DNA from 4 places in the Desulfofundulus sp. TPOSR genome. Region 3 is predicted to be linked to each of the others. Evidence: riboswitches for the same ligand, from Rfam matches in the RefSeq annotation. Region 3 holds a riboswitch; each other region holds the start of a gene.
The links. A riboswitch is a leader RNA that binds a small molecule or an ion and turns the genes downstream of it on or off. The one in region 3 is predicted to bind cyclic di-GMP.

Region 1 (7,431 bases), on a different contig from region 3:
TGAATTGTTCTGGAAATTTTGGACTTCTCCACTGCTCTAAAAGCATTGGGGGCGATGATGGCGGCTAAAATGCCGATGATGGCGATGACCACCAGAAGCTCCACCAGGGTGAAGCCGCGCTGGTTGCGGCGCAGGCTCTTCAAATCAAACATCAATGGCTCACATCCTCTCCCGGAAAAAGAGGATCCGGTTTACTACCTCATCCCCGCCGAAACGGGGCACACAGTGATTTCCGGTCAGGAACGTGTCCTGCCGGTGCCCTCCGGCGCCGGCAGGACACGTGTAAAACGGACCTCGCGACATAGCTTCTTATTCATCTTTGGAAATCAGGATATAAACTGTATTCCCTTCACTAGGAACGTATACCACATCAGCACCAAGGTCACTTTTCAACTTAGCTGCCGCATCTTTGGGCGATGAACCTACACCTGGAACCTTGTCTAACTCAAGCCACCTAAAGTTTGTACCTGTTCCCCAAGTATGGTTATTTGGAATCTGCGTACCACTTGTAGCACTATTTTTATACGTATACGTCCCGCCCCACGGGTTCTTGCTCGGCCACCGTTCAAGGTAGGGGCCATTCCAGCCAAAATTAGAAGGTGGATTTTCCCATTCACTGGCATTCACTAAGCCCGGATCCTCACCCGCACTGTCCGAAGAAGGTGCCCAAAGTCCCGTATCCGTATACGCATTCAGCGCCGCCGCTTTAATTGCCTTGTAATCCGCCTCTGCCGCCGCCACCTTACCCTTTTCAATGGCCTTGAAGGCGTTGGGGGCGATGATGGCGGCCAGGATGCCGATGATGGCGATGACCACCAGAAGCTCCACCAGGGTGAAGCCGCGGTTGTTCCTGAGTTTTTTGCGCATAGTTTTTTCCTCCCCCAAAAGTAGTGTCTTAATAAAACAAGAAACAAGGGTTGTCAATTAAATAATTGACCTGGAAAAGGTGCCTAAACGGCCGGTTAGAGTATGTAAGAACACCTTTGAAACCACCGCCCTACTTCCCCAGCCCCTGCATCATGCTGGTGAACATGGGCAGGAGCACCGAAAGGACGATGAACCCCACTATGCCGCCCAGGAAGACAATCAGCACCGGCTCCAGCACGCTGGAGAGGCGGCCCACGGTGATGTTCACTTCCTGGTCGTAAAAGGCGCCGATGCGGACCAGCAGCGCGTCCAGGCTGCCGGTTTCTTCCCCCACGGCAATCATGCGGATGACCAGCGGGGGGAAGATGCCGCTTTCTTCCAGGGGGCCGGCCAGGCCCTGCCCCTCCCGCACGCTCTCCTGCGCCCTGGCCACGCCGGCCGCCACCACCTGGTTGCCGGCGGTTTTCTTCACCACTTCCAGGGCCTGGATGATGGGCACCCCGCCTTTGAGCATGGCGGCCAGGGTTCGGGCAAAGCGGGCAATGATGATTTTTTTCAGCACCGGCCCGAATACGGGCATTTTCAGGACCAGGCGGTCCCACATCTCCCGGCCCCGGGGTGAGGCCCGCAGGCGCTGGAAGCCGAAAGCCGCCGCCAGTGGAAACAGCGGGAGGATGTACCAGTAGCGCCCCACCAGGCGGCTGGCTCCCATCACCACCCGGGTGGGCAGGGGCAGGGGCACACCCAGGTTCTGGATGGTGTTGATGATGGGGGGCAGGACGAAGGTGAGCACGAAGGTAAGGATGACCACGGCAAAGCCCAGGACCATGGTGGGGTAGGTGAGGGCCGACTTCACCTTTTCCCTCACCTCGTGTTCCCTCTCAAAATGGCCGGCCAGGCTCTCCAGCACCTCGTCCAGCACGCCGCCCACTTCCCCGGCCTCCACCATGCTGATGAAGATCTCGGGGAAGACCGAGGGGTAGGCGCCGAAGGATTCGGCCAGGGAGTGTCCCTGCTCCAGGCGGGCGGTCACCCCGCGCACCACCTCTTTGAGCACCCGGCCCTCCACCTGCAGCTCCAGGATGCGCATGGCCCCCACCAGGGGTACGCCGGCGCTGACCAGGGTGGAAAGCTGGCGGCAGAAGAGGGCCAGCTCCCTCAGCCTGACCCCACGCCGGAATGAAGGCAGCCGCATAGTCAGGTTGACGCCCCCCCGCACGGCCCGGATCTGCACGGGGATGAGCCGCTGGCCCTGCAGTATCCTGGCCGCCTCCCTTGGTCCGCTGGCTTCCAGCCGGCCGGAAACCACCTTGCCGGTTAAGTCCCGGGCCCGATAGGCATAGACGGGCAAAGCTCCCCTCACCACCTCCCGGAAATAAAAATCCAGGCGACGCGCCTGGAAGTACGTGCCGGAAAGTTCGGCAGCCCGGCTGCCATGGCGGCCTTGCATGCCGCTTTAGGCCCGCGGCTTTGCGCCCCTGCCTTTCGGCAGGTTTGCCTTTTTTCGCTTTGCCGCACTCTTCCTGAAAACTATCTTAAACGGGAGCCGCCCTGCCAGTCAATAACCAGCTGGTTGTTTTAAATCATTTTTAACAAATTTTCGGCATCAGCCGCCCGGGCCAGGGCCTCTTCCCTGCCGATCACCCCTGTACGGACGAGGTTTCTTAAAGCCATATCCAGGGTCTGCATGCCGTACCTGGCCCCGGTCTGCAGGTGGGAGATAATCTGGTGGGTCTTCCCCTCCCGGATGAGGTTGCGGATGGCCGGCGTAGCCACCAGGATTTCCAGCGCCGCCACCCTGCCGGGACGGTCCCTGCGGGGCAGCAACTGCTGGGCAATCACTCCTTCCAGGGCGCCGGCCAGCTGCAGCCGGACCTGCTGCTGCTGGTGGGGCGGGAAAACGTCGATGATGCGGTCAATGGTCTGGGCTGCGCTGGTGGTGTGCAGGGTGGCCAGCACCAGGTGACCGGTTTCGGCGGCGGTGATGGCCGTGGCGATGGTCTCCAGGTCCCGCATCTCCCCCACCAGGATGACGTCGGGGTCTTCCCGCAGGGCCGCGCGCAGGGCGGCGGCAAAAGAAAGGGAGTCCCGGCCGATTTCCCGCTGGTTGACCAGGCTCTTCTTGTGCCGGTGGACGTACTCGATGGGGTCTTCCAGGGTGATGATGTGCAGGCGGCTCTCGCTGTTGATGAAGTCGATCATGGCCGCCAGGGTGGTGGACTTGCCGCTGCCCGTGGGCCCGGTAACCAGCACCAGGCCCCGGGGCCGCCTGGCCAGGTGGGCCACCACCTCGGGCAGGCCCAGTTCATCGAAGGTGGGGATGCGCTCCGGGATGAGGCGGATGGCCAGGGCCACCGTGCCGCGCTGCTTGAAGGCGTTCACGCGGAAGCGGCCCACTCCCGGGATGGCGTAAGACAGGTCGCTCTCGCCCACCTGCATGAACTGCTGGAACCGGTCCCCGGGGATCAGCTGGCGGGCCAGGGCCTCGGTATCCCCGGCGGTGAGGACGGGCAGATCATCCACCCCCGGCACGGCCCGGGCGCCCAGCTCGTCGGCCGCAAAAAGCTTCCCGTGAACCCGGAAGACGGGCGGACGGCCGACAGTAAGGTGGACGTCGGAAGCTTTCAGCTCGAAGGCCAGCTTTAAAAGTTCATCGGCATGCATTCCGCCGCAGCACCTTCCTTTTCCGTCACCACTCATTATAGGCCACGCGCATCACTTCCGCTATGGAGGTGATCCCCTGCCGGGCCTTGTCTATTCCATCTTCTTTCAGGGTGACCATTCCCTCGGCCACCGCCTTTTCTTTGATCACATCGGCAGAAGCTTTTTTATTTACCAGCTCCCTGATGGCCCGGGTCACAGGCAGCACCTCCTGGATGCTCGTCCGCCCCTGGTAACCGGTGTGGTTGCAGTGGTGGCAGCCGGCGGCCCGGTAAAGGGTCACCGGCTCACCGGGCGGCAGGCCCATGAAAATCCTCTCCGGCGCATCTTCCGGGAGCTGGTAGGGCTCCCGGCAGCGGGGACAGAGCAGGCGCACCAGGCGCTGGGAAACCACGCCCACCACCGAGGAGGCCACCAGGAAGGGCTCCACCCCCATATCGATGAGGCGGGTCAGGGCACCCGCGGCGTCGTTGGTGTGCAGACTGCTGAGCACCAGGTGGCCGGTGGTAGCCGCCCTCACCGCGATCTGGGCCGTCTCCCCGTCCCTTATTTCCCCCACCATGATGATGTCCGGGTCCTGGCGGAGGATGGAGCGCAGGCCGGCGGCAAAGGTAAGCCCGGCTTTCACGTTGATCTGGGTCTGGTTGATCCCCCGCAGGAGGTACTCCACCGGGTCCTCTATGGTCACAATATTGCGCTCCGGGGAATTCAACTGGGCCAGTACCGCGTACAGGGTGGTGGTCTTGCCGCTGCCGGTGGGCCCGGTGACCAGGATCATGCCGGAAGTGCGATGGATTACCTCTGTAAAACGCTCCAGGTTGTAGCGGTGGAATCCCAGCCGGTCAATGGGCAGGATCCGCCCGCTCTTAAGCAGCAAACGCAGGACCACCTTTTCCCCGTGGACCGTAGGCAGGGTGGATACCCTCACATCTATTTCCTGTTCTCCGTACTTAACCTGAAACCGGCCGTCCTGGGGGAGGCGCTTTTCGGCAATGTCCAGGCCGGCCAGGATTTTGATCCTGGTAGTAAGGTTGGAGCGGATATGCCGGGGCAGAGTAAGGGCTTCCCTCAATAACCCATCCACCCGGTAACGCACCAGCACCCGGTCCTCCTGTGGTTCAATATGAATGTCGCTGGCCTTTTCCGCCACCGCCTGGGCAATGATGGTGTTGACCAGGCGCACCACCGGTGCTTCCTCCGGGGGCACCTCATCCCCCGCCGCCAGGGTGAGGGTCTGGATTTCCCGCTCCTCCGGGGCGGCCGGCTGGCCGAAGGCCTGCTCCACAAAGGTAAGGCCGAATACCTTCTGGAGGACGGCGTCGATTTCCTCTTCCCGGGCCAGCACCGGTTCCACTTCCAGCCCGCTGGCCAGGCGGATGTCGTCCAGGGCAACCAGGTTCAGGGGGTCGGACATGGCCACGATCAGCCGCCGTCCCTCTTTTTTCACGGGCACCACCTTATGCCGGCGCAGGACGGCCTCGGGGAGAGATTTGATCAGCACGGGGTCGACTTTGTCCATCAGGGTAATCTGGGGAATGCCCAGCTGCATTTCCAGGGTATTCAGGATGTCCTGCTCCGTGACCAGGCCCAGGTTGATGAGAACCCGGCCCAGGCGCTCCCCGGTCTGCTTTTGCACCTCGAGCGCCTGGTTCAACTGCTCCCGGGTAATCAACCCGGTTTGCAGAAGGAGGTCCCCCAGGCGCTTTCTGGTGTAAACGGCGGCCATTTTCAACCACCCCACAGGTTCAGATACCAGGAAATAAGCTTATCCCCTGTCAACGCGGCCAGCATGGCCCCTGATGAAAGAAACGGGCCGAAGGGGATGGCCGTTTTAAGGGTTCTCCCCGTCCTGAGCGCCCATAAAACCCCCACAACCGCACCCAGCAAAAACGCCAGGAACAGGGCCACCAGGGTCTCCTGCCAGCCCAGGTACCATCCGATGGCAAAGGCCAGCTTCACGTCCCCACCGCCCATGCCGCCCCGCGAAAACAGGGCCACGATCAACAATATTCCGCCCCCCAGCACAGAGCCTATGAGGCCGTCTTTGAGAGCCTCCGCACCCTGGAGGGCGGCCAGAGGTATGCCGGCGGCCAGGGCAAACAGGGTGAGCCGGTCGGGGATGATGCGGTGGTCGAGGTCAATGAAGCTGGCCGCCACGAGGACGGAAAACAGGACCAGCAGGCCGGCAGTATGAACGTGCAGGCCGTGTTCCCGGGCAATCAGCAGGAAACCGGCCCCGGTCAAAAGCTCCACCAGGGGGTAGCGGGGGGAAATCGCCACGCTGCAACGACGGCACCGGCCCCGCAGGAAAAAATAGCTCACCACGGGAATTAAATCCAGAGGTCCCAGGCGTGCGCCGCAGGCCGGGCAGTGGGAGGGAGGCGCCAGCAGGGACATCCCCCGGGGCAGGCGGTAAATGCATACGTTTAAAAAGCTGCCGATACAAAGGCCGAGGAGGAAAGAAAAGAACCAGAACCAGGCCAGCGGCAAGTGACAATCTCTCCCTCAAAAATAGTCGTCGGTCGTCAGTCGTCGGGATAGTCGGAATCCGCTTTAGGCGAATTCCAGATTGAACTTGCTTGATCGATTTTCATGATTAACAGAAAGAACGAACGTTCCCATAGGGAACTCCTTAAAATTTTAAGGGGCGTCTACAAAAATTTCTTCCAATTCTATAGAAAAGCCCCCTAAAACACCAGATTCAACCCTTCCCGTTTCCTCAGCCCTGGCAACTTGAATGAACTTACCTTCCTTTCCGGTGTAAAGCTCAATGCTTTTCTCTATGGGATCTACTATCCAGTACTCTTTCACGCCACAGCGAGCATAAATCTTAAACTTTTCCCGCAGATCGTAGTAAGCTGTGGAGGGAGACAAAATCTCCACCACGAGATCAGGCGCACCATTAATCTTTTCTGCTTCAATGATAGCAAACCTATCTCTGGAAACGAAAGCAATATCTGGTTGATATACTGCCGTTTCCTGCAGGTAAACGTCCACGGGGGCAAAGTAAACCGCCCCCACTCCTTTTTCATCAACAAAATTAGCCATTTTTACACCCAGGCGCCGCAAAATGGCCTGGTGACGGGTGGATGGCGAAGGGGTCATTACCAGCTTCCCTCCAATGAGCTGATAAGGGGCTCCCTCGGGGAGAGCAGCATAGTCGGCACAGGTGTAGACTTCTTTGGGAGGAATTTGAACCCGGGAAAAGGCCGCGCTCATTCACCAGCACCTCTCTGATAACCCTGCTCTGGTTAATTATAGCGTGAACCTCCCCCGGGACAAGCCCGGGGGCTTCGTCCCGGAGGTTTCTCATGTCATCGGAATGCTGCCTGCTAAAGCGCAGGTCTTACGCTTCCCTCGTGAGCTACATCCCGGCATTTGCCGGGAAGGCCCGGTCCATAGGCGTCTACTACTCATCGTAGATACGTCAGGCCGCTCTTTTCGGCGCCAATACCTGCGGCCGCAGGTATTCCACTTTCCCGGGCAGCCTGCGGCCCCTGGTGAAACTCCCGTACAGAGCTTTGTCAAGGATGCCGCTGGCTCCCAGCACGTCCCGGTGAATCCCGGTAAACCCGCAGGAAGCATTGCCGCACCGGTATACGCGCCCGGTCTGTCTGGTGTACTCCCCGCATACCGGGCAGGTGCCGGAGGTGCCACGCTCATCCACCTGTATTAGTTCAATACCGTGACGCTTGAGCTTGTATGCCAGCAAATCGCGCAGCTTGCCGAAGGCCCACTGGCCCATGCGCTGGTTGTGGTGTCTGCCGCAGTCCCTTTCGCGCACTCCTTCCGGGTTGCCGATGTAAACCGTTTTAACGCTCCTTTCCAGGCACCAGCGGACGGCGTTGGCGGATATGGCGTGCAGGATATGTTCTATCCGCCGCTCGATCCAGTTGAGGAAAC
Region 2 (7,431 bases), on a different contig from region 3:
TTTTCTTTGTGGGGCTGGTCACTGGACAGGGGTGGCTGAAGGAGTTGGTGGCGAAGCTCGGGTACGAAAATCTTTACTTTCCGGACCGCGACGGGCGAATAAGGATCATCGTCGCGCAGTATCTGGCGCAGCTGTAACAACTGCGGAAAGCAGGAAAGGGACAGCCCCAGTTTTTAGCACTCAAATTTGGATTTGACCTGTGGAGGAGGTACAATAACTATAATTCTTTCAAAGAGAGCCTTATTTTTGGCTGCGTAAACCAAACACTAAGATGTACATTGTGAATTTATATTCGAAAGGAAAACGTGAGGTAGGTCGATCCGAAATCACCGGTCGGTACATTCTTTTTGCACGCCTGGACGGTGAAAACAAGGCCAGCCTGTGGCTGGTGCGGCCTGACGGCAGCGGCCTTGATCAGGTGGTGGAGAGCATTGGGCCCCTGACCGAGGACTTTACCTTCGGTGATCACGGCGCCGTGGCCTGGGACGAGCTTTTCGCCTACTGGCCGGGCTTTACGGACGCCGCGCTCATCAACGCGGCGAATGGCACGCCGGAAGAGGAAAAGCGTACTATTATCTAATTTTTATGGGGGCGACCAGTAAAAAGCTGCAGGCGGAGTATGAAAGCAGCCTGAAAGGCTGATGCCGTCCCGCCGGGCGGCACTGTTACTCCTTCTACGCTTGGCAGATGAGCTACTATTATTAAATTCGGAGTTTGTGAAAAAAATAGTTTTTTACAAATTCTTGTCTTGTTAAATTAAACTTGCTCCTACTAAGGGGAGGCTGAGTTTCACGGTGATTCCTACAATCAACGAGTCCCTCATCGAACAGGCGGCGCTCCAGTGGTTAGCTGAGCTCGGCTACGAGACGGCGTTTAGGCCGGAGATCAGCCCGGGCGGGGAACGGCCGGAGCGGGGTTCGTTCCGGGACGTGGTGCTGGTGGGGCGCTTGCGGGAGGCGCTGGCGCGGCTCAACCCGCACCTGTCGGACGAAGCGATGGAAGATGCGCTGCGGCAGGAGCTGATTCGCCCAATTTGGCCGAGAACAACCGGCGCTTTCACCGGATGCTGTGGGACGGGGTGAAGGTGGGGGTGGTCGGCCCGGAGGGGAGCGGCAGGGCGATTTTGCCCGGCTTTTTGATTTTGCGGACCCGGAGAATAACGACTGGTTGGCAGTAAACCAGTTACGGTGGTGACTGGCGAATACAACCGGCGGGCGGACATCGTAGTTTTCGTAAACGGCCTGCCGCTGGGGGTAATCGAGCTTAAGAACCCGGCGGACGCGACCGCGACCATCAAAGGGGCATTCCGGCAGCTTCAGAACTATAAGCGGACGTCATGGGAAAATTAGAGAGACATCATACCAAATTATTGATGGAGTAAATCTCTTGCGGACTTTCTTGACTTTGCTATCCCGAAGCAGATAACCTGTTCCAATCAGCGATTGGGTGCCAGCCTGATATGCCGGTATCGGCCGCTGCCCACAATGTTAGCCGGTATGTTGATGATGCGTCTCCTGATGGTGGATACCTCGGTCCGGGCCGTGTTTTCCGGCAACAGTGCCTGCCGGAACCAGTTCACCAGGTTGCAGGCCAGGACCTTGATCCACATGAAAACCTTATTCTTTACCATAGCGTGCTGGCTGTTCTGGTCAAGGCCAAGACCGGGGGGCACCCACCGAAGGTGGGTCAGCTCGTCGATCTTGTTCTCCACATTGGCGCGCTTGTTGTACCAACGCCGGACCTCTTCCATTTCTTTCACTAAATCTCGGCTGCAAGGCCCGCCATTACTGGATTCTTTGGTTTTACTTGCCGAATTCCTGTTAAATTGATATCAACCACGGCACAATTCCCAGCCATCCTAAAATAGCAGCGGCCATAGAGAAAATAGTTATAATAAGATAGGTCCAGAAAAGCAGCCGCATTTTCCTGCGAAGAAACCAATATGTTCCAGCCGTCAACAATATAAGTAAAGGTATTATAAGAATATCGAGGAGTTCACCCCGGTTGTCCCAAGGGATTATGCCGGATAGGTGGTATGTAACGGCAAACCCGATAAAGGGCAGTATAGGCAGGGTCAGCTTTCGGGTCAAATTGCCCGAACGAAGGCTGGCCGGAACGACAATCAGCCAGAATAATAGTACAAGCATATCTATCTCTCTACTAAACTCCCTGCCAATAAGGTACATGTCGGCGATTACACCCCACACCATGACGTAGGGGCCGACACTGATCCAGATGCGCTTGCATTTCCCGGAAAAGGACGAAGTTGTCTCTTGCGCAGCGATCTCATTTTCTTCTTCTTCAAACGGCAGGGGGCGTGTCGGGTCCCGCCGGAAAGCGATCCAGGAGACGATGCCGGCCAGCAGTACCAGCACTACCGTCGCCGGCCAGGGCCAGTAAAAAAGGACCGGCTGCCGGCCGGAAAGCATATGGAACCAGATGAAAACTGAAATGGCTGTTATAAAGACCCAAAAGATGCTGATCGCCAGGATTTTCCGCCACTGCTGGGGACTGCGAAACAAAGCGCCGGACAGAAGGCCGGGCTTTAATAACACCCTGGTTCCCAGGATAATGAGACCGATAGCAGCAAGCGTACCCCAGTAAACTGGAAAGGATGTTGTCCGGAATACCAGATGCTGCCACGGCAGGACCACCATGGCGGCGAGCAGGAGGAGGAAACTCCAGTCCAGTATATGTTCCCCCAAGGTTTTTGATGTGCGTACCTCTTTCATCCAGGCGGCAGCAAAGGCGTTTACATCTGCGCCCACCACGACTTCGACTGTTTTTCCGTCGGCAAGCGCCTCCCGCAGATGCTGTTCCAGTTCCAGTTTCATCTCGTTCACGCGCTGGCGGGGTAACCCGCTCAACACCCAGTATGCCTGACAGCTTTCAACGACTTCCTTCACGGTGTCCGGCCGATCATTATATTCATCATTTTTCACAATTCGCTCCCCCTTTCAAGGCCGGTGGCCCGCAGTACTTTCTCGACTCCGCCCGCGAAAGAATGCCATTCGGCGGCCCAAACCCGCAGCTTTTCCTGGCCGGCGGGAAGTATCCGGTAATACTTTCGTTTGGGGCCTTCCCGGGAGGAAACCAGGTAGCCCTCGATGTACCCGGCCTTTTCCAACCGGCTTAACAGGGGATAGATGCTACCCTCGCTGACCAGTTCCAGTCCCCGTTGTTGCATCTTGCGCACCATTTCATAACCATAACAAGATTCTTCGTTTATGAGAGCCAGGAGGCACATATCAAGTACCCCTTTCAGCAGTTGTGAACCTCTTTTTTCCATATATTTACGCCTCTTTGCCTGACCAAAATGTCTTGTTTTGCAAGATAGCCAGGGACATTATAACATTCAAAACCTTGCATTGCAAGACCCCTCATGTCACCCTTGACGGGTGACACCATCAGAGGATGAAAATGGGTTTGTGTTGAATTACTCCAGATGCGGCTGGCGAAGAGAATTCGAACTTTACTTGGTGCTTTGAGCCCGAAGGGTAGACCACTGCATTGATCCGGTGATTGTTCGGGGTCATGATGGAGTCTGGATTGAAGTTTGGATACGTTCCCAAAATCCACTCCGCGCCAAATTCCTGGAGGTTTTCCCTCTTGAGGAGCAAGAAAATAAAGGATCGCCCGCATGATGCTCAGCGAACGGGCGGGCTGACCCCCTAAGATTGGACAATTAGTGCTTCTTTACTCACAGTTTTAGCGACTTATGCGAACGGCACTACAGAAAATCACCGGCTTACTTCGCCGGTAGCACGGCTCCTTTATCCGACGGAGTGGTGAAGATATGTACTCTTGGCGTATCCTAACCCGGAGCCGATATTGGAGGATCAGCAGTCAGCCAGTGGGGAGGCGGTATTTGAGGGCCGGATGTCCTTTTCGGGGAAACCCGGCCTTTTGTTCTTCGTGGAATGCCGGCTCCGTCTACCAGTGCAGGTTAAATCACCGGGTGGTACCGTTCACTTACGTGAGGGTGACCGCCGTCCGGCGGGAGCGGCTGGGCGAGATCACGGAGGATGACGCCTGGAAGGAAAGCTACCCGTCAGTGGAGGGGTACCGGGAGGCGTTCGAACGGATATACGGGTTCTGGAACCCGGATGTTGATGTTTGGATGGTGGAGTTTGAGCTGGTGTAAGGCTTACGGTTAGTATTTCAAACGTCCGTGTCTGGTCAAATTTTTTTGACCCTGTTTGCCGGACAATTCGACAAAAATCCACAAAAAGTACCCGTTGCTTTTTTGCTAGCTCAGCGTTGCCGAAATGGACGTCATTAACACCGGCGGGTTGCTGATTGATTTAATCCGGCCCAGCCTGGGCTGGGAAATTCCTCAGATAGCGATACAGGGGAACTTAAACGTACTGTTTTTCATGTTGAGCGCAAGCGTTCTCCTGGCGGCAGGTACCGCCTTGACGGTTTTTATCCTTTCACCTGCCCTGGTGGGCGGGTTCTCTGGCGGTTCTGGGAGTCATCCTGGCGGTGGAGGCGTTTTTGTGCCGCCTCCTTGTCCGCATGGCTCCGGAACTTTACCGGAAAATCGAGGTGTAGAAAGGCGAAAGATGTGGCTGCCGGTGTTTCTCAACTTTAAAAAATCTATAAATGGAGAGGTTTTTCGGGGTTCCTTGTTGAAGTGCTAACTACTAAATTTATGTAAGTTTCCTGCTGAATATTTAGATAAAACTTTAAAGGGAATGCCTTTGGGGGAGATGTTAATATTGGAATTTTGGCTGAGGCCGTGTAAAATTTAAGCAGGTACCAGAAGGGAGGAGGTGAAGACAGAATGACGATAGAGGAACGTTACAAGAAAAGATATGAAACAGGCGATACTCCTTGGGATATTGGCAAACCCGATTTCAACCTTATTCAGACTGTGACTGCGATGGCCATAAAACCCTGTAAAGCACTGGATATTGGATGCGGAACTGGCGATAACTCCATATGGCTTTCCCAAAAAAACTTCGATGTGATAGGTATTGATACTTCGGAAATTGCAATACAGAAGGCTATAGAGAAAGCTTCAAAAGCTAATGTCAAATGTACCTTTATTGTGATTGACTTCCTTATGAACAAAATTGAAGGGGCGCCATTTGGCTTTGTGTTTGATAGAGGTTGTTTTCATTCATTAAATTCGGATGAAGAGCGGAAGAGCTTTGCTGAAAATGTAGCTGCTCATTTAGAAAAAGATGGTTTATGGTTGAGTATTGTTGGCAACGCCGATGAGCAACGTGATGGCCCAGGTCCACCACAGCGGACTGCCAGAGATATTGTTAACTCTGTAGAGCCCTACTTCGAAATCCTTTCACTCGTTTCAAGTCATTTTGGATCTAACCGCCCAAACCCGCCTAGAGCCTGGGTTTGCCTAATGCGAAAAAGGCGTTTTGCATAAACTGTGCTAAGTTGGATATGGGTTGATACATTGGGATTAACTGGGAAATGAAACAACCATCCGGGCTTGCATCATGTGTTGAGTATCACACTTCCCCCTTCGTGGACGGCAAGGTGTACCACCATATTAAGGCCATCCGGGAGCTGGGAGCGAACAGCGTCATGGTTTTCCATGTTGGGGTAATGGGTGCGGACAGTTGTTACGGCCACGTGGTCCGGGTGGTCTACGCGAGACGGAAATCCGGTGGGTTCCATTCGCCCCGGGTGGTTTCCCGCTAGTCCGTGTCTTGTGCCCAGCCCGCGCAATATTTTTCACATGCCGTATTCTAAATTTAAAAGGAGTCCCCACCAAAGGCAAACCCGGCGAAAGCCGGGGGCGCAAAGCCAGGGGGCCTAAAGTTGGAAGAACAGGTGTGGCAGAAAAAGGGTGTACCGAGTGCTCAATTTTGTAACGAATTTGTAACATTTTAGTCACAAATTCTTAAATCCTGCCAGGTATAATTTCTGGTAAAGCTAACCTGAAAGGGGGACCAATCATGAAAATTAAAAAATGGATAACAATGGTAAGTGCAGCAGGGTTGTTCAGTGGAATGCTTTTGGCGGGGTTACCTGCCGGGAAAGCAATGGCTGCGGGCGGTCCGCCAGCATGGGCAGGTAAGTATAATGTGCAAGCAGCCGGACCAAATACCACCGGTGCAGGCATAATGGCTGGTGCGGCTCTGGGGCGGGCAGCGGGCTCGATGAATACGTCGGTGGCGCAGTTCCTGGGAATGGATGTATCTGCGTTAATTACTGCACGTCACTCCGGCAAGTCGTTGGTTGAGATTGCAGCCGAAAAAGGTATAAGTGAGGAACAGCTGATCAACTTTATAGTCAGCCAGCGAAGCTCTCAAATCGACCAACTGCTTAAGGATGGCAGGATTACACAAGCGCAGGCCGACCAGTGCAAGCAGATCATGGCTGAGCGAATAAGGGCAAATGTCAACCGTACGACGGTAGGGCCAAACCGTTTCGGCGGGGCCGGGCGCAATGCCGGTACTTAAATGAAGACGCGGGCGCGGACGGATAAGCCAGTTTTAAAAACACCTTCTTTCCTTTTCAACCCGGCTTTATGTCGGGCTTCTTTTTTGGGGGTAGCATCGTGTTTTTCTGCCCGAACTTCCGAAGAAGCCTGGGTACAAGCCGCTGAAGCCACCAGAGCCTCGAAATTTGTACCCGGGCAGAAGCTGGAGTCTCCGAAGGAACGGTAATCGTACCGGGGCCGCAGCCTGCTCCGGGGCCGGTACTCAAGCCGGTGCCAAAAGATCCGGTGGTTAAGCCGGTGGGCAGGTATTTTTCCGTGGGCCGGGTGCCCCTTTTCCGGGGCATCCGGCTTTTTCTTTTTGTAACAACTGGCCATTCAAATGCTGGCCTGGCAGGAAACGCTGTACTACCACGCCATCGCCACGGCGGTGTACGCCGAAGCGGTGGGCCGGACGCTGGGTATAAAAGGGAAGAACTGTTTTTTTCATTGTTCCTGGTAAGGGATAATGTTTCAATAGTCCGGGCTTTCTATAGTACGGCAAATTTTCTTTAGCCGGTTCCCGGAGTTTGATGCGAATCATTGCAGAAAATGAGCTTGACAAGAGAAAGAGTTAATATTATAATTTGTAATAAATATAAATTTGAAATCATTACAAGGAGGTTTTGACAGTGGCAAAATTACAGGACAAAGTGGAACGATACTCCCCTCTTATAGGTGAGCCTTTTCCGGAGCTAACAGTTCAGAGCACCCATGGAAAGCGGACGCTGCCGCATGACTACGCAGGGCGCTGGTTTATCCTCTTCAGCCATCCAGCCGATTTCACTCCAGTGTGCACCACAGAGTTTGTGGCCTTCGCCAGGAAACATCAGGAGTTTAAGGAACTCAACTGCGAATTGATTGGCCTTTCCGTAGACCAGGTGTTTTCCCATATCAAGTGGGCAGAGTGGATCAAGGATAATCTGGGCGTGGAAATTCCATTTCCCATAATTGCCGATACCGGGCAGATCGCGGCTGAA
Region 3 (7,431 bases):
ATCTTGCGGACCACCCCCGCCATGCGTTCATCCACGGTGACATCTGTAACCGCCGCCTGGTGGGGGAGATTTTTTCCCGCGGCGTGGACGCGGTGATCAACTTTGCCGCCGAGTCCCACGTGGACCGCAGCATTATGGACGCCTCGCCCTTCATCGAGACCAACGTGCGGGGCACCCAGGTGCTTCTGGACGCGGCCGCGGAATACTGGAAGGAGAGGTTTGGCGGGCGGGCGGTTGCCGGGTCTGAAAGGCCCGTGATCTTCGTCCAGGTCTCCACCGACGAGGTTTACGGCTCCCTGGGGCCAAAGGGGCGCTTTACGGAGGAGAGCCCTTTAAAGCCTTCCAGCCCCTACTCTGCCAGCAAGGCCGCCGCCGACCTTCTGGCCCTGGCCTATCACCACACCCACGGCCTGCCGGTGGTTATCACCCGCTGTTCCAATAACTACGGTCCCTACCAGTTTCCGGAAAAGCTCATCCCCCTCATGATCACCAGCGCCCTGGAGGATAAACCCCTGCCCGTGTACGGCGACGGCTTGAACGTGCGGGACTGGCTGCACGTGGAGGACCACTGCCGGGCGCTGGAGCTGGTTCTCTTCCGGGGGAGGCCCGGGGAGATCTACAACATCGGCGGCCATGGGGAGCGCACCAACCTGGAAGTGGTGCGGGTAATCTTGAAACTTCTGGGTAAGCCGGAAAGCCTTATTCGTTTTGTCAAAGACCGGCCCGGCCACGACCGCCGCTATGCCATCGACCCCTCGAAGATCACCCGGGAGCTGGGCTGGCGGCCCCGGCACACCTTCGAGGAGGGGCTGGCGGCAACAGTAGAGTGGTACAAACAAAACCGCTCCTGGTGGGAGCGGATAAAGTCCGGTGCTTACCGGGAGTATTATCAGAAGATGTACGGGGCAATAAATGCTTGAAGCAATTTTTCTCTGCGGGTATACCCGGCGCCTAATACCATTGCCAGGGCTGCGGAGGTAATTATCGCCCGCACGGCCCGGGATTGGCACCGGCGCCACCCGAGGGGTATGGGGATGGGGAGTCATCGAGGTTCAGCTGGGTGAATACCTGGAAGAAGACTACATCGTGCGCTTCGACGAGAAAGAAGGTGCAAAACATTAACAGGGATGGCTGTATACGGTGCGGCACCTGCTGCCTGAAGGGCGGGCCGGTCCTCCACCACGAGGACAAAGGCATACTGCTGGCCGGGCATGTGGGATACCAGCACCTGGTAACCATCAGGAAGGGTGAACCGGCCTATGACCCTGTCCTTGACACCGTTAGGCCGGTGGAACGGGAACTGGTCAAGATGCGCGGGAAGGAGAAAGAATGGTCCTGCTGCTTTTTTGATGAAAAAAGCTCATCGTGCACCATTTACGAGCACCGCCCGCTGGAATGCCGGCTGTTGAAGTGCTGGGATACCTCGGCACTGGAAGGCCTGGTTGGCAAAAACACCATCGTACGTGCCGATATTATCAATTCCCGGGACCCGATTACAAAGGTGATTGAGATGCATGAGCAGGAATGTCCCTACCAGGAGGTTGAAGAGTTGCTCTCCAGCCTTTCCCGGGGAACGGATAAATCGAAAACCCTGGCCAGACTGAATGAGCTTGTCCGGAAAGACCTGGCCATACGTTTTTTCGCCATAAAGGAATTGGGATTGCGGGAGGAGTTTGAACTTTTTATTTTCGGCCGCCCTTTATTTAAGGTGCTGAGTTCCCGGGGGATACCGGTTCGTTTGGCCTGAAACTTGATTTTCATCGCCCGGGCCGAGAAATTGGGAAGCAGGGCAGATGATGCTGTAGTTATATGTAGAATCAAGAAGGAAAGTTAACGGTAATGTTGAAATACCTCTTGAAAAAATATTGAAATACCTCCTGAAAATTCGCAACTTTCCGGAGGGCAAACCCGGCGAAAGCCGGGGACGCAAAGCCACAGGTCTAAAGTTCCCCGCGGGGAACCATGACGGCTGGGTTGCAAAGGGAGAAAGGAAGCCGCAGGGAAGCATAAAATTTTTCTCCCTGCGGCTTTTCATTTTCTAAAGAAATTTTTAGAATAAATTACGCTGAGGTGCTTCCATGAAATCCACATTTATCCATGCTGCCCGGGCGTTGATGAAATTACAGGAGGTCCGGTTTAAGGTAGCTTCCAATCATTCCTGGCGCGTGGCGGCCTATGCCGCTGCGCTCGCGAAGAAACTGGGTATGCCTGAAAAGGAACAGAATTGTATATACCTGGCCGGGTTACTCCACGACATAGGGAAGCTGGGCATATCCAGTTCTATCCTGCATAAGCCGGGTAAACTGACTGCCGCGGAGTGGGAGGAAATAAAAAAGCACCCTGTTTATAGTTATGAAATCATTTCGGCCATACCGGGGATGAAAGCCATCAGCCTTATGGTCCTTTACCATCATGAAAGATATGACGGTTGCGGGTATCCGGAAGGATTGGGGGGTGAGGCCATTCCCCTGGGGGCGCGAATTCTGGCCGTGGCTGATAGTTTTGATGCCATGACTTCGGATCGGGTTTACCGGCCCAGGATGTCTATAAAAATGGCCACAGAAGAGCTCTACCGCTGTGCTGGTACTCAATTCGACCCGCAGCTGGTGGAAGTGTTTTGCTGCCGGGTTGTGCCTGAGGGGATAAATCCTGAACTCTACCGGATCACTGGCAATGTTCCTGGAGGTGTGAAGCACTTGCGAAATAACTAACCGGGAAACCAGGCCTTATGTTCATACTGGAGCGGTAGCTTTTAGCTGAAATGGAGGGGGCTGTTGTGAGCGAAATCATCGAAAAACGGATCGGACACTATGAAACTTTGCTGAGGGAAATGTGGACAGCGTCGTCCAAGTACCTTGGTACGTTTTCCATGAATCTGCTGGTGGAAAGGGTCGTGTGGGAGGTCTCGCTGGAATACAAGGAGATAGAACTCCTGCAGTACGATCAAAATGGGATATCGTGCGCGAAGATGGCGGCCAGGTTGGAGGAAAACCCGGACCTGCCGGTCGAAGACATGTTTATGAAGTTTATCACCAGGTATGTGGAAATCCTGGCCAGGCTTCTCGGCCATGAAAGAGCGGAAGAGATTAGAAAGAAGCTGGACGAGGAGTTTGCCGGGGATCTTTCTGCTTCCAGGGGGGAATGAGAGATGGAGAGGTTGATAACGGGCATAAAAAATCTCGATTATATTCTCGGCGGCGGCATACCCGCTTATTCACTGAACATCATTTCTGGTTCTCCGGGCAGTGGAAAGACGATATTCGTCCAGAACATCATATTTAACAATGCCAGGAACGGCCTCAAGAGCCTGTACCTGACCACTATATCGGAATCACAGCTGAAGATGGTGAGGCATCTACAAGGTTTTGAGTTCTTCTCGGATGACCTGCTGGGAGACAGGGTTATTTACGGGGATCTGGGGGCCGTCCTGCGCAGTCAGGGCGCGAGCGAGGGCCTGGATTACCTGACTCGAATGATCAAAGAACATTTGCCAAACATAGTTGTAATCGATAGTGTCAAGGTTATAAGGGACCTCTTCCCGGACGAGAAAACCTTCAGGGCCTTTGTTTTTGAGCTGGCTGCCGTTCTATCGATATGGGAGATCACTGCGTTTCTCGTCGGCGAGTACGAAGAACAGGAGTTGACGCGCCTGAGCGAGTTTGCCATCGCCGATGGGATTTTTCACCTTTACGGGCAGGAGGAAAAGCGGTTTCAAAAAAGGTACATGCGCGTCCTGAAGATGAGGGGGACCAGTTTTCAGCATGGGGAACATTTGTTTCAAATTGGTCCTGTGGGGATAGAAGTGTACCCAAGGATGAGACCGGAGGGTGAAGAACTCCGGTACGATGTCAAGCTGGGGCGAAAGGAATTCGGGATCTGTGGACTGGACGAAATGTTGTACGGTGGGTTGCTGGAAGGGACTATCACCCTCATTTCCGGTGCCACAGGTACGGGCAAGACGATGTTTGCCCTTAAGTTCTTGCTGGAAGGGGCTGAGAAAGGCGAAAAGGGGGTATTCCTTTCTTTTGAAGAGCCTGTAGACCAACTTCAGAATACTGCCCGCTATCTGGGCTGGGAGATAGATAAATATCTGGCAGAGGGCCAGCTGGAGATCAAGTTTATTTCCCCCGTAGAACTGGACGTGGATAAACACGCTTTCGAGATACTGGACATGATTGGGGAAAAAAAGGTGGAAAGGTTTGTCATCGACAGCATCTCCTCTTTTGAAAGCAGCGTTACCGATATGCAAAAGTACAGGGATTATCTCTGGGCGATAGGACAACAACTCAGGAGGCGGCACGTAACCACTATTTTTACGGTGCTCAACGAAGACCTCTTTTCGCCCCTGGTGGTATCCAGAGCGCAATTATCCCTGATCACCGATAATATAATCATACTGCGATACGTGGAGGATAATTCCAGCATCAGAAAAGTTCTTGGAATCCTAAAAACCCGTGGAAGCAACCACGACAACTCCCTGAGGGAGTACGAGATCTCTCCAGAGGGGATAAACGTTCTCGGCAGGTTGGCCAAAGCAGACATGCTAAAATGAGGTGTTACTTAGTGCACACGAACCTTTTACTCAGCGTCCCGGTAAGGTACTGGCAGGATTTTCAAGATACGCTGGCCAGGGCCACGAACGCGAACATCTACATCTTTGACGCGAACGGCGCCCCTTTTTCCCGGTTCAGTTTACCGGCTGAATTATGCCAGGAGGTGAATAAAGGGAGGGAGCTCCATAACGAAAAGTGCATCGATTTTTATAAGCTTGCCTGCGGTTCGTTAGAAGAGGAAGACACGATTACCTGTCCTTATGGACTTAAGCTCTGCGCGTACCGTCTGGGCAGCTATGCCCAGAGGATAGGTTATCTCATGGTTGCCCCTTCCAGACACACGACCCTGGTGGAACGCGAGGAAGAGATTGCTTTCATCACGAAAGCACACAATGTTTACCGGACGATCAACGAGGTTTTCAGCGCCATTTTAGAAAAGAACCTGTTAGGGTTGCGTAGACTGGAGTTGAACAGCATCTACGAGATCAGCCGCCTCATGACCTCGATCGTTGAGCTGGACAGGGTTCTGGAACTTATAACTAATTCGTTGATCATAATTTATCAAGCCGACTTGTGCTTTGTCGGCCTCAGGGAAGGTGATAAAATCAGGGTGGCCCAGGGCAAAGGCGTTAACGGCAGCCAGTTGATCGGGAAGGAATGGCCCCTGGTCCACCCGTTGATTGAGCGGATTTTTTCAAAAGTTGAGCCGTCTTCTTTGAGTATTGAGGAGCTTAAGGTTTTACCGGGCTTTACCGGTACAGAGGTTGCTCCCGGAACTGAAATCATGGTTTATCCCCTCTGGACCGCCCTGGGAATTGTCGGGTTGCTGGGTATAGCGGCCCCTGTTTCCCTGGGTGACAGCGGCAGTAAAAACCTGCAGATATATATAAACTTCGCCGCGGTAGCCCTGGCCAATGCGACTCTCATACGCCGCCTGGAAAGAGAAGCCGAAACCGACTACCTGACCGGTTTCCTTAACAGGCGCGTTCTGTGGGATGTGCTGGCTGCCGAGCTCCAGAGGGCAGCGAGGTATGGTTACCACCTGTCGGTTATTTTCCTGGATATAGATGACTTCAAGGCTTATAACGACACTTTTGGGCACCTGGCCGGCGATGTGGTGCTGCAGAAGACGGCAGAGTTAATAAAAAACTCCATCAGGACTACGGATATTGCGTGCCGTTACGGGGGTGAAGAGTTTATAATCATTCTCCCGGGGACAAAAGGGGGAGATGCTGCGAAAGTGGCAGAAAGAATACGTAAATCTATCGAGACTTACCCTTTCCCGCACCGCCGGATTACGGCAAGCCTGGGTGTGGCCCAGGCGAAAAAAAAACGATTCTGCCGACTCGCTGCTTGCAAGAGCGGATCAAGCCTGCTATCAGGCAAAGGAACGAGGGAAAAACCACCTCTGCCTGGACCCATCGTAACACTGTTTGTGAAGTTATACCAGCCCCAGCGCCCGCACCGCCTGCGCCACCGCGAAGCAGACCAGGCAGGCTACGGCCAGGGGGATGGCGGCCGCCCAGAACATCCATTTCAGGCTCTTTGTTTCCCGCTGGATGGTGAACAGCGTGGTGCCGCAGGGAAAGTGCAGCAGGGAAAAGAGCATGGTGCACAATGCGGTCAGCCACGTCCAGCCGTGCCCATGAACCAGAATGTTTTGCAGAACGGTTAAGCTGTCTATTTCCACCATAGTTCCAGCGGATAAGTAGCCCATAAGGAGAATGGGCAGGACAATTTCATTGGCCGGCAGGCCCAGGATGAAGGCCAGCAGGATGAAGCCGTCCAGACCCAGGGCCCGCCCTAGGGGTTCCAGCAAACCCGCTCCCCGGGCAAGCAGGCTCTGTCCTTCAAAGGAGATATTGGCCAGGACCCATATCAGGGCTCCCGCCGGGGCGGCTACAGTTACGGCCCGGGCCAGGACGAAGATCGTGCGGTCCAGTACGGAGCGGACCAGCACCCGGCCCACCTGGGGCGGGCGCAGTGGCGGCAGTTCCAGGGTGAAGGTGGTAGGCACCCCTTTAAGGATGGTTCTTGAAAGGAGCCACGAGGTAAGCAGGGTTATCAATATCCCCGCCAGAATAAGCCCTGCTACGGTAAAGGAAGCGGCCAGAGAGTTGAAACCCGGGGCTGCCGCCGGGCCAACGAATATGGAGGCCAGGGCTATCAGGGTGGGAAAACGGCCGTTGCAGGGGACGAAGTTATTGGTCAGGATGGCGATCAATCTTTCCCGGGGAGATTCAATAATACGGCAGGCCATTACGCCGGCTGCATTGCAGCCGAATCCCATGCTCATGGTTAGCACTTGCTTACCCTGGGTGCCGGCCATCTTAAATAAAGGGTCGATATTGAAAGCCACCCGGGGTAGGTAGCCCAGTTCTTCCAGCAGGGCGAAGATAGGGAAAAAGATGGCCATGGGAGGCAGCATCACCGATACCACCCAGGCTGCGGTGCGGTAGACGCCCGTAACCACCAGCCCGTGCAGCCAGGATGGAGCGTCCAGCCACACAAAGACTTCCAATAGCCGCTTCTCCCCCCAGAACAAGGCCTTTGCCAGTAACTGAGAAGGGTAATTGGCTCCCACCAGGGTTATCCAGAAAGCCAGCCCCAGGAGCAGGAACATAATCGGGAAGCCCAGCAGGCGGGAAGTGAGGATGTCGTCCACTTTATGTTCCCAATCCCTGTGGGGACCGGTTTGCCTGACCACCCGGGCGGCGATGGCTTCCGCCTCCCGGTAGATTGTTTTAACGATGCGGTCCCGTATCTCAAGCTGATGGGCTTCATTCACCACGCCGGGTCCGGCTTCAGGTGGGGCAGTATTTATACCGCTCACGCAAAACACCCCATTCCGGTACCTCAAAGTATTGTCTTATATTAT
Region 4 (7,431 bases), 170 kb from region 3:
ATACTCCGGCCGGTTGCCCCTTTACCATATGGATGCCTACCGTTTGGACGGGCCCGGGGACATGGCCGACCTGGGCTATGAAGAATACTTCTATGGTGATGGAGTGACCCTGGTGGAGTGGGCGGGGCGGATCGAAGAAGTTTTGCCTTCCAAACGGCTGGACATTTACCTCAAAGGATTCCCCGGGGAACCGGAATTACGGGAAATTCTTCTCATTCCCCGGGGAAAGCGTTATGAAGAACTGGTGAAGGAGCTGAGCGCCCTTGTTTGTGCTGGGCATTGAAGCCGCCACCCCGGTGGCTGCAGTGGCGGTGGTCCACGGGGAAAGGGTGCTGGCCGAGCGGATGGTTAATAACCAGCGCACCCACTCGGTGAACCTCCTGCCCATGATCAAAGCGGTACTGGAAGATGCCCAAGTTACCCGTGAGGATCTGGGGGGCATCGCCGTTTCCTCGGGCCCCGGTTCCTTTACCGGCCTGCGCATAGGCATGGCCACGGCCAAAACCCTGGCCCAGGTCTGGGGATTGCCCATTGTGGGCATCAGCACCCTGGATGCCCTGGCGTACCCTTTAACAGGCCAAAGGGGGTTAATTTGCCCCATTCTTAACGCCCGGAAAGACGAGGTCTATGCGGCGATATATCGAACGGTCGAGGGGAAACTGGAACGCCTGGAAGGTCCCATGGCGGTCCGGCCTGAGGAACTTGTTCGACGCTTTGAACCCCTGGAGCTTCCCGTTACCGTGCTGGGCGACGGGGTTCCCATTTATGGCGAATTCTTTAAAAAACAACTAGGTAGCCGGGTTTTTCTGGCCCCGGGTAGTGCCCGCTGGCCCCGGGGTGCCCCGGTGGCCGAGCTGGGTTACCGGCTGCTGATGGCCGGGGAAGGTAGGGATCCCCTGGAGCTATTGCCCAACTACATCCGGTTATCCGAAGCTGAAGTGAAATGGCTTCAAAAACAAAAAGGGTAAGCCGGTGTATGCCTATGGAACTGACTTTTACCGAAATGTCCTGCGATCATCTGGATGAGGTACTGGCCATTGAGCAGGTCTCTTTTACCACTCCGTGGTCCCGCCATGCCTTTACATATGAATTGTTGCAAAACGAGTTTGCCGTATACATCGTCGTTCTGGCGGGTCAAAAGGTGGTCGGCTATGCCGGGATGTGGCTGGTTCTGGATGAGGCCCACGTGACCAATGTGGCCGTTCATCCCCAGTATCGCCGGCGCCATATAGGGCGGAAACTGATGCAGGAACTCATGCGCCGGGCGGTTACGCTGGGAGCCAGCCGTATGACCCTTGAGGTGCGCACCTCCAACTACGTGGCCCGGCACCTTTATGCATCCCTGGGTTTTGTGGAACGGGGCCGGCGCCGGGGATACTACACCGACACCAACGAGGACGCCGTGATCATGTGGAAGGACCCTCTTGGTGGTTTCACAGGAGGTGAGTACTAGATGAACCGTAACGTGCGCTTGCTGATTCGCCTGGCCGGCCTCGGGGTGGCCATGGTGGGGCTGCTGGCCAATTTGCCCGCGGGCTGGACCATTGGGCTGGTGGGTGTCGGTCTGGCCACTTTTTTGCTGGCCGGGGGTGGAGGGTGAAATTGCTAACAGTAGCGGGTTGGTAACCCGTTTCCGGGACCACGCTTTATGAGATTGTGCAAAAAGATATCTTCCTTAAATATATTCCCACAGTTTCCTGGGATATGTTATTAACGGATTTTCTTTTCACCTCTGGAGGTTGGTTGCATGCGCATATTTAATGACGTGACGGAATTGATTGGTTCCACGCCCCTGGTTCGTTTACGAAAGATGGCTTTCGGTCTACCTGCCGTTGTTTTGGCCAAGCTGGAGTACTTTAATCCCGGCGGAAGTGTTAAAGACCGAATAGCTTACAACATGATCCGTGAGGCGGAGGAAAAAGGGTTGATAACTAAGGACACCCTGATCATCGAGCCTACCAGCGGAAATACCGGCATTGGCCTGGCCATGGTTTGCGCGGCCCGGGGTTACCGGCTGGTGCTGACCATGCCTGAAACTATGAGTGTGGAGCGGCGCAGGCTTCTCGCCGCTTACGGGGCCGAAGTGGTCCTTACCCCCGGGAACGAGGGTATGGCCGGGGCCGTACGCAAAGCCCGGGAACTGGCGGCCTCCCATCCAAATGCCTTTATGCCACAACAATTTGCCAACCCGGCCAACCCGGCCGCCCACCGGGCCACAACCGCCGAAGAAATCTGGCGGGATACCGGAGGGGAAGTGGATTTCTTTGTGGCCGGTGTTGGTACTGGAGGTACCATTACCGGGGTGGCCTCCGTTCTGAAAGCCCGCCGCCCCTCCCTGAGGGCGGTGGCGGTGGAACCGGCCGCCTCACCGGTGCTTTCCGGCGGGAAGCCCGGCCCGCATAAAATTCAGGGCATCGGCGCGGGCTTTGTACCGGAAGTAATAGATATGGCTTTGCTGGACGAGATCATAAAGGTGGCCGATGAAGATGCGCTGGACACCGCCCGTCGCCTGGCCCGGGAGGAGGGCCTGCTGGTGGGTATTTCTGCGGGGGCGGCTGTCTGGGCGGCTTTACAGGTGGCCGGCAGGCCGGAAAACCGGGGTAAGATCGTGGTGGTTTTGCTCCCGGACACCGGGGAGCGTTACCTGTCCACTGAATTGTTTGGATAAGGCACAAAATCGTATTGGGTACCGCTTTAAGCAGATTTCCCCCAAAATTTGACTTAAAGATAATCCTGGGGATAAGTTTCGGATTTGCCGGATGAAGTTAACTTAACCTGCAGGAATTCCTCGTTCACCGATAGAATATAAACGGCAGCCCGGTCGTTCAAAGTAGGAGACAAATGAACATGCCCACAAAGGTATCTGAATGCCCGCTGCAACAAGATTCAGGCTTATTAACCACCGGCCTGGAGCGCCCCTTTGTCAATCCCTACCTGGCCATCCTGGTGGGGGTGGTGGGAGCCGCCTTTTCTTCCATCTTTACCAAACTCGCCATGGCTCCACCTCTGGTCATTGCCTTCTACCGGTTGGGGTTTACCGTGCTCATGATTGCTCCCATTGCCCTGACCAGGGGACGGGAAGAACTGCGCTCCATGGGCCGGCGTGACATAATGCTGGCCTGCCTTTCCGGCGTGCTGCTGGCATTGCATTTCACTGCCTGGATTACTTCCCTTGAGTACACATCCATTGCCAGCTCCACCGTGCTGGTCACCATGCAACCCTTATTTGTGGTTTTAGGTGGCTACCTTATCTTTAAAGAAAAAATCGCCCGCACGGGGCTTGTGGGGGCAGCCCTGGCTTTAACCGGCAGCACTATTGTGGGTGTGGGTGATTTTCAGATCGGCGGGCAGGCTTTCTGGGGAGATATCCTGGCTTTTGCCGGGGCCATTTTTATTGCCGGCTATGTATTGATCGGGCGCGGTTTACGGCACCGCCTGTCATTATTCCCGTACATTTTTGTTGTTTACGGGGCCAGTACCGTGACTTTGTTCCTGGGTGCGCTGCTCACCGGTTTGTCCTTTTTTCCTTACCCGCCCTCCACATGGCTGTGGTTTTTCCTCCTGGCCCTGGTTCCCACCATTTTCGGGCATACCATTTTTAACTGGGCCCTGCGTTATGTCAAGGCTGCCGTGGTCTCAGTGAGTATACTTGGCGAGCCGGTGGGGGCAACCATTCTGGCTTATATCATTTTTCACCAGGTACCTTCACCCTTACAGCTTGTGGGCGGGGCGATTATTATCACGGGTCTGGCCATTTTTATCCGGGCGGCAGCAGAAAAATAGATTATTCTATTTTGCGGCTGTGGGGGGCGTTCTGTGAATGGGCTTCATTTATTATCCACCAAAGCGGGCTGGGTTGGTACTGCCTGGGGTAAGCAGGGGCTGCTGGTCCTGACATTTCCCCGTCCAAGCCGGGAGGAAGCCCTGACTGCCCTGCAGGATGAACCAATGCCTGTAAGAATTAATGAAACCAGCGAGCCTGCGCTAAAAAGGTGGCCTCCGCTCCTGGAAGAAAAGTTGGATCAATATTTCCAGGGCCGGCCGGTTTCCTTTACGGATATTCCCGTGGATCTTTCCTGGTGCCCCCCCTTTGTGGCCCGGGTGCTGGGTTTCGTACGGCACATCGGGTACGGTGAATTATGGTCGTACCAGCAGGTGGCGGCAGCCGTCGGGAATCCCCGGGCCGCCCGGGCCGTGGGCGGGGCTTTGGGGGCCAACCGGGTTCCACTGGTCATCCCCTGCCACCGGGTAATCCGCCAGGATGGATCACCCGGCGGTTTTGGCGGCGGTTTGCCCTTAAAACTGCAGCTGTTGCAGCTCGAAGGCGTACGACCCGGTCCCACCGGGCGATACCAATTGACAAATGACTCTGTTTGCGTTAATATAAGTAAGGCGCCGGGTTAGTCGAATGAGACAACAGAAAAGTGCTGGTGTGGCTCAGGGGTAGAGCAGCGCACTCGTAATGCGCAGGTCGTCGGTTCGAATCCGACCACCAGCTCCAAAAAAGCTAGACGCCGCAAGGGTTTGCGGCGTTTATTGTTTATTATATTACATTGTCTTGCTTCATTCAGAAGGGAAAATAAAAATGGATATCGTATATTAACTTTTGGGTGCAGGTATCTTGTCCGCAGACATGCTTTGGTACCGGTGGTTATGAATTTTGTTTACATCGAAAACTGGTGAATGATGGCATTTAAACGGAATTTCATGTCTAATTTTTGTTAAAAAGGGAGTCGAAAGGAATGATCGGGAAGATAAAAATGTTGGACCATTGTGATAGAACACATGTTCTCTTCGGTATTAAATGCAATAAATACCAAAACCTCTCATTTTCTTGGCGGGGCTTGTATAGAAAAGCTTCCACTTCCTGCTTACTTACCCTCCAAATCGCCTACCGAGATAATTCCTCTCTGCTCCTTCTGGTTGCTGGCGGAGCACGTCATGTCCGTTCTTATCCACACGGGCCTGTTTTGTATTTTCTCTCATCATATTTCCCATACCTAACAGGATCTTCAGGGGCTGAATTTTTCGCTGGTCGAAAATTTTCTGTGTTCTGGCGGTGTTGAATCAGCCTTTTCACTGTTAAATTAAAAACTTTATTGTCTTTATTGTGTTAAAGGCAAACCACTCGAAAGGGTGGGGCGCAAAGCCATGGGTCTGCAGCCCTAAAGGGTATGACTGCCAGGCTGCCGCGATAAAGGTATTGATTGTTTTCTGTTTTCTTTTTAATGATGTTTTTGTTGCGGCAGCCTGGTCAGGCTGCCGTTCCTGCTTATAAAAGTATGTTTACCCATTTGGGGTATAGAGGTCGACTCTAACAGAGCCAATGGCTGGGACGTTTGCTGGCAGTATTGTGGCAATTGAAAGGGCATGGGGCCGGGAGGGGCTGAAAGGCAGAAGGGTGGTGAAAAAATGCAACGGTGTCTTGAGTGCGCAAAGAAAGAACCGGACCGTCCTTGTGTGGAGTGCCAGTATTTTGTCCAGCTAAGCCCCCTTCGCCGGGTGCCTTCGCCGCCTGTCCGGGTGTTACTGGAAGATGAGCATGGCAGGCATTATCCGGCCCGCATCCTGGTGTTAAATACCACGGAGTTTGGGCTGGAAACGGAAGCTCCTGTTCCGGGCCGGTATGTAATCAGGCTGCAGGAAAACTTGTGGGTCGAGGTGGCCGGGGTACCGTTCAAAGGGAAAAATAACGTCCACGTTTTTGATATCCTGTGTGTCCACCGGAAGCAGGGGACTGCCCGTCGTCTTAGCAGGGAGGAGTATCAGTTGCTGGCCGGAAGCGCCGGCGAGCTAATACAGGAGATTTCCCGGCACTTGCCGGAGCACCTTCAGGACCTGGTCAGGGAGAAACTGCTGGCTGAGGTGGAGAAATCCGAACTAATTAACGCTCTCAGGGTGGGGAAGGTGATGAAATATGAAGGAGGGCGCTTCTGCTACCTTTCGGGCCAGGCTGACCTGGACCTGCCTATGGAAGAAGCGGAAAAACTGATGCGCCAGGCTATCCGCAAGGCCGAACACCGCCGCGAGGTGATCATTAGCGCTGACGGGCAAAAGGTGTTTGACCTTCACGGCGTGCCTTTCGACCACAGGAGCGGTGGACTGCTGGCCTTTGACATCACCGAGGTGATTGAAAAGGAGAGAAAGATGCACCAGCAGGAGATGCAGGCTTACCGGGAGGCCATAGCGGCGGTAACGGGGGGCCGGTTATACCTGGTGAATAGTGGAGAAATGGAAAAAGTGATCTCAGAAGGGACGGAACTGGCCAGGGGTGAGGTCCGGCAGACCCATGACATTCCGGAAGCCCGCCGGGCAATGCGGGAAGCCTTGCCTGTTCTCGACAGCCGCAGGCAGCACGCGATTGCCTTGTGCTTGACAGAGGCGCTGGCCAATGCTCTCAAACATGCAGGGGGCGGTTGCTGGCAAGCCAGGCAGTCAGGGGACACCGTCAGGATTATCGTTCAGGACCGGGGTCCGGGAATCAAAACCAGCGAATTGGCCCGGGCAACGCTGATGCAACATTATTCAACCAAGAATTCCCTGGGGTGTGGATTTACCCTGATGCTCTACTATGCGGACCACCTCTACCTTAATACAGGACCGTCAGGTACCGCCCTGGCCCTGGACTTCGGCATTAAAACCGGACAAGACCAATGAAAGAGGGGGTGATTTTGTTGCTGAAAGTAGATGTTTACGTTGACAGGGGGGTGTGCCGGCTGGTGCTGAACGGTGAATTGGACGTGGAAACAGTAGCGCAGTTGCAAGAAGTTGTTGGGAAAGTGGGAGAACACACGCTGGAAGTTGACCTGTCGGGCGTTTCTTTCGTTGATTCCACCGGTTTGAAAAGTTTGCTGGACATTAGCAACGACTGGCGGCAAAAAGGGGGCCAGATGCTGATTTTGAGGCCGCAACCTGATGTGGCGGAGGTGATGCGGCTGGTAGGGTTGGACAGGCTCCTGGCGCAAAACACCGCTCCGGGCGGAGAAGAGAGGTAGGAGCAGGATGGGAGAAGTGATTACAGGGAATGGAAAAATACTAAGGGCTTACGGGTTGGAAGTTAGTGGGTGTAGCCTGCCTGCCGAACAGGTCGGGGGGGATTTTTTTGAGTTTATTTCCTGCGACGAGAGAACCGTGTTTGCCGTCATCGGAGACGTAATGGGTAAAGGATTCCATGCGGCCCGGCTGATGGAAACAATCCGCCATATGCTCCGGGAGTGTATCAGGATTAATCCCCATCCTCTGGAGGTGGTGCGCCGGTTAAACAGGGTGGGAGGGGATGAACTGCGGAAATGCGGGGCTTTTGCCACCCTATGCCTGCTGTGTTACGACGGGATAGCTGGACGCCTCTCCTGTGTCAATGCAGGGCACCACCCTCCCCTCCTTCTATCTGACGGCAAGGTGAAAGTGGCCCGGTGCCGGGGAGTCGCCCTG

Region 1: another riboswitch for cyclic di-GMP. It lies ahead of G7K71_RS12585 (type II secretion system F family protein); the one in region 3 lies ahead of G7K71_RS03120 (HD-GYP domain-containing protein).
Region 2: another riboswitch for cyclic di-GMP. It lies ahead of G7K71_RS08890 (hypothetical protein); the one in region 3 lies ahead of G7K71_RS03120 (HD-GYP domain-containing protein).
Region 4: another riboswitch for cyclic di-GMP. It lies ahead of G7K71_RS03865 (ATP-binding protein); the one in region 3 lies ahead of G7K71_RS03120 (HD-GYP domain-containing protein).

The regions. Positions count from the first base shown of each region.
Region 1 is NZ_JAAOEF010000003.1:356,774-364,204, reverse strand. It holds gene G7K71_RS12595 (prepilin-type N-terminal cleavage/methylation domain-containing protein) at 1-152, opposite strand, end outside; gene G7K71_RS12590 (prepilin-type N-terminal cleavage/methylation domain-containing protein) at 310-867, opposite strand; gene G7K71_RS12585 (type II secretion system F family protein) at 998-2,317, opposite strand; cyclic di-GMP riboswitch class I at 2,285-2,376, opposite strand; gene G7K71_RS12580 (type IV pilus twitching motility protein PilT) at 2,446-3,531, opposite strand; gene G7K71_RS12575 (GspE/PulE family protein) at 3,557-5,254, opposite strand; gene G7K71_RS12570 (A24 family peptidase) at 5,257-6,018, opposite strand; gene G7K71_RS12565 (Uma2 family endonuclease) at 6,169-6,747, opposite strand; gene G7K71_RS12560 (RNA-guided endonuclease TnpB family protein) at 6,956-7,431, opposite strand, start outside.
Region 2 is NZ_JAAOEF010000002.1:58,224-65,654, forward strand. It holds gene G7K71_RS19845 (hypothetical protein) at 9-137, shown strand; gene G7K71_RS08845 (hypothetical protein) at 281-580, shown strand; gene G7K71_RS08850 (type I restriction endonuclease) at 795-1,082, shown strand; gene G7K71_RS19850 (type I restriction endonuclease) at 1,188-1,349, shown strand; partial or broken gene G7K71_RS08860 (transposase) at 1,442-1,747, opposite strand; gene G7K71_RS08865 (hypothetical protein) at 1,821-2,942, opposite strand; gene G7K71_RS08870 (PadR family transcriptional regulator) at 2,939-3,289, opposite strand; gene G7K71_RS08875 (ASCH domain-containing protein) at 3,869-4,144, shown strand; gene G7K71_RS08880 (class I SAM-dependent methyltransferase) at 4,787-5,392, shown strand; gene G7K71_RS08885 (hypothetical protein) at 5,440-5,670, shown strand; cyclic di-GMP riboswitch class I at 5,735-5,798, shown strand; gene G7K71_RS08890 (hypothetical protein) at 5,928-6,434, shown strand; gene G7K71_RS08900 (peroxiredoxin) at 7,084-7,431, shown strand, end outside.
Region 3 is NZ_JAAOEF010000001.1:593,648-601,078, reverse strand. It holds gene rfbB (dTDP-glucose 4,6-dehydratase) at 1-920, shown strand, start outside; gene G7K71_RS03125 (YkgJ family cysteine cluster protein) at 1,109-1,747, shown strand; cyclic di-GMP riboswitch class I at 1,892-1,982, shown strand; gene G7K71_RS03120 (HD-GYP domain-containing protein) at 2,079-2,711, shown strand; gene G7K71_RS03115 (hypothetical protein) at 2,777-3,145, shown strand; gene G7K71_RS03110 (ATPase domain-containing protein) at 3,149-4,552, shown strand; partial or broken gene G7K71_RS03105 (diguanylate cyclase) at 4,549-5,823, shown strand; gene G7K71_RS03100 (ferrous iron transporter B) at 5,995-7,386, opposite strand; gene G7K71_RS03095 (FeoB small GTPase domain-containing protein) at 7,358-7,431, opposite strand, start outside.
Region 4 is NZ_JAAOEF010000001.1:766,401-773,831, reverse strand. It holds gene tsaE (tRNA (adenosine(37)-N6)-threonylcarbamoyltransferase complex ATPase subunit type 1 TsaE) at 1-283, shown strand, start outside; gene tsaB (tRNA (adenosine(37)-N6)-threonylcarbamoyltransferase complex dimerization subunit type 1 TsaB) at 264-968, shown strand; gene rimI (ribosomal protein S18-alanine N-acetyltransferase) at 977-1,453, shown strand; gene G7K71_RS03890 (hypothetical protein) at 1,454-1,600, shown strand; gene cysK (cysteine synthase A) at 1,748-2,668, shown strand; gene G7K71_RS03880 (DMT family transporter) at 2,848-3,783, shown strand; gene G7K71_RS03875 (methylated-DNA--[protein]-cysteine S-methyltransferase) at 3,817-4,404, shown strand; tRNA gene G7K71_RS03870 (tRNA-Thr) at 4,427-4,501, shown strand; cyclic di-GMP riboswitch class I at 5,109-5,194, shown strand; gene G7K71_RS03865 (ATP-binding protein) at 5,413-6,657, shown strand; gene G7K71_RS03860 (STAS domain-containing protein) at 6,675-6,995, shown strand; gene G7K71_RS03855 (PP2C family protein-serine/threonine phosphatase) at 7,003-7,431, shown strand, end outside.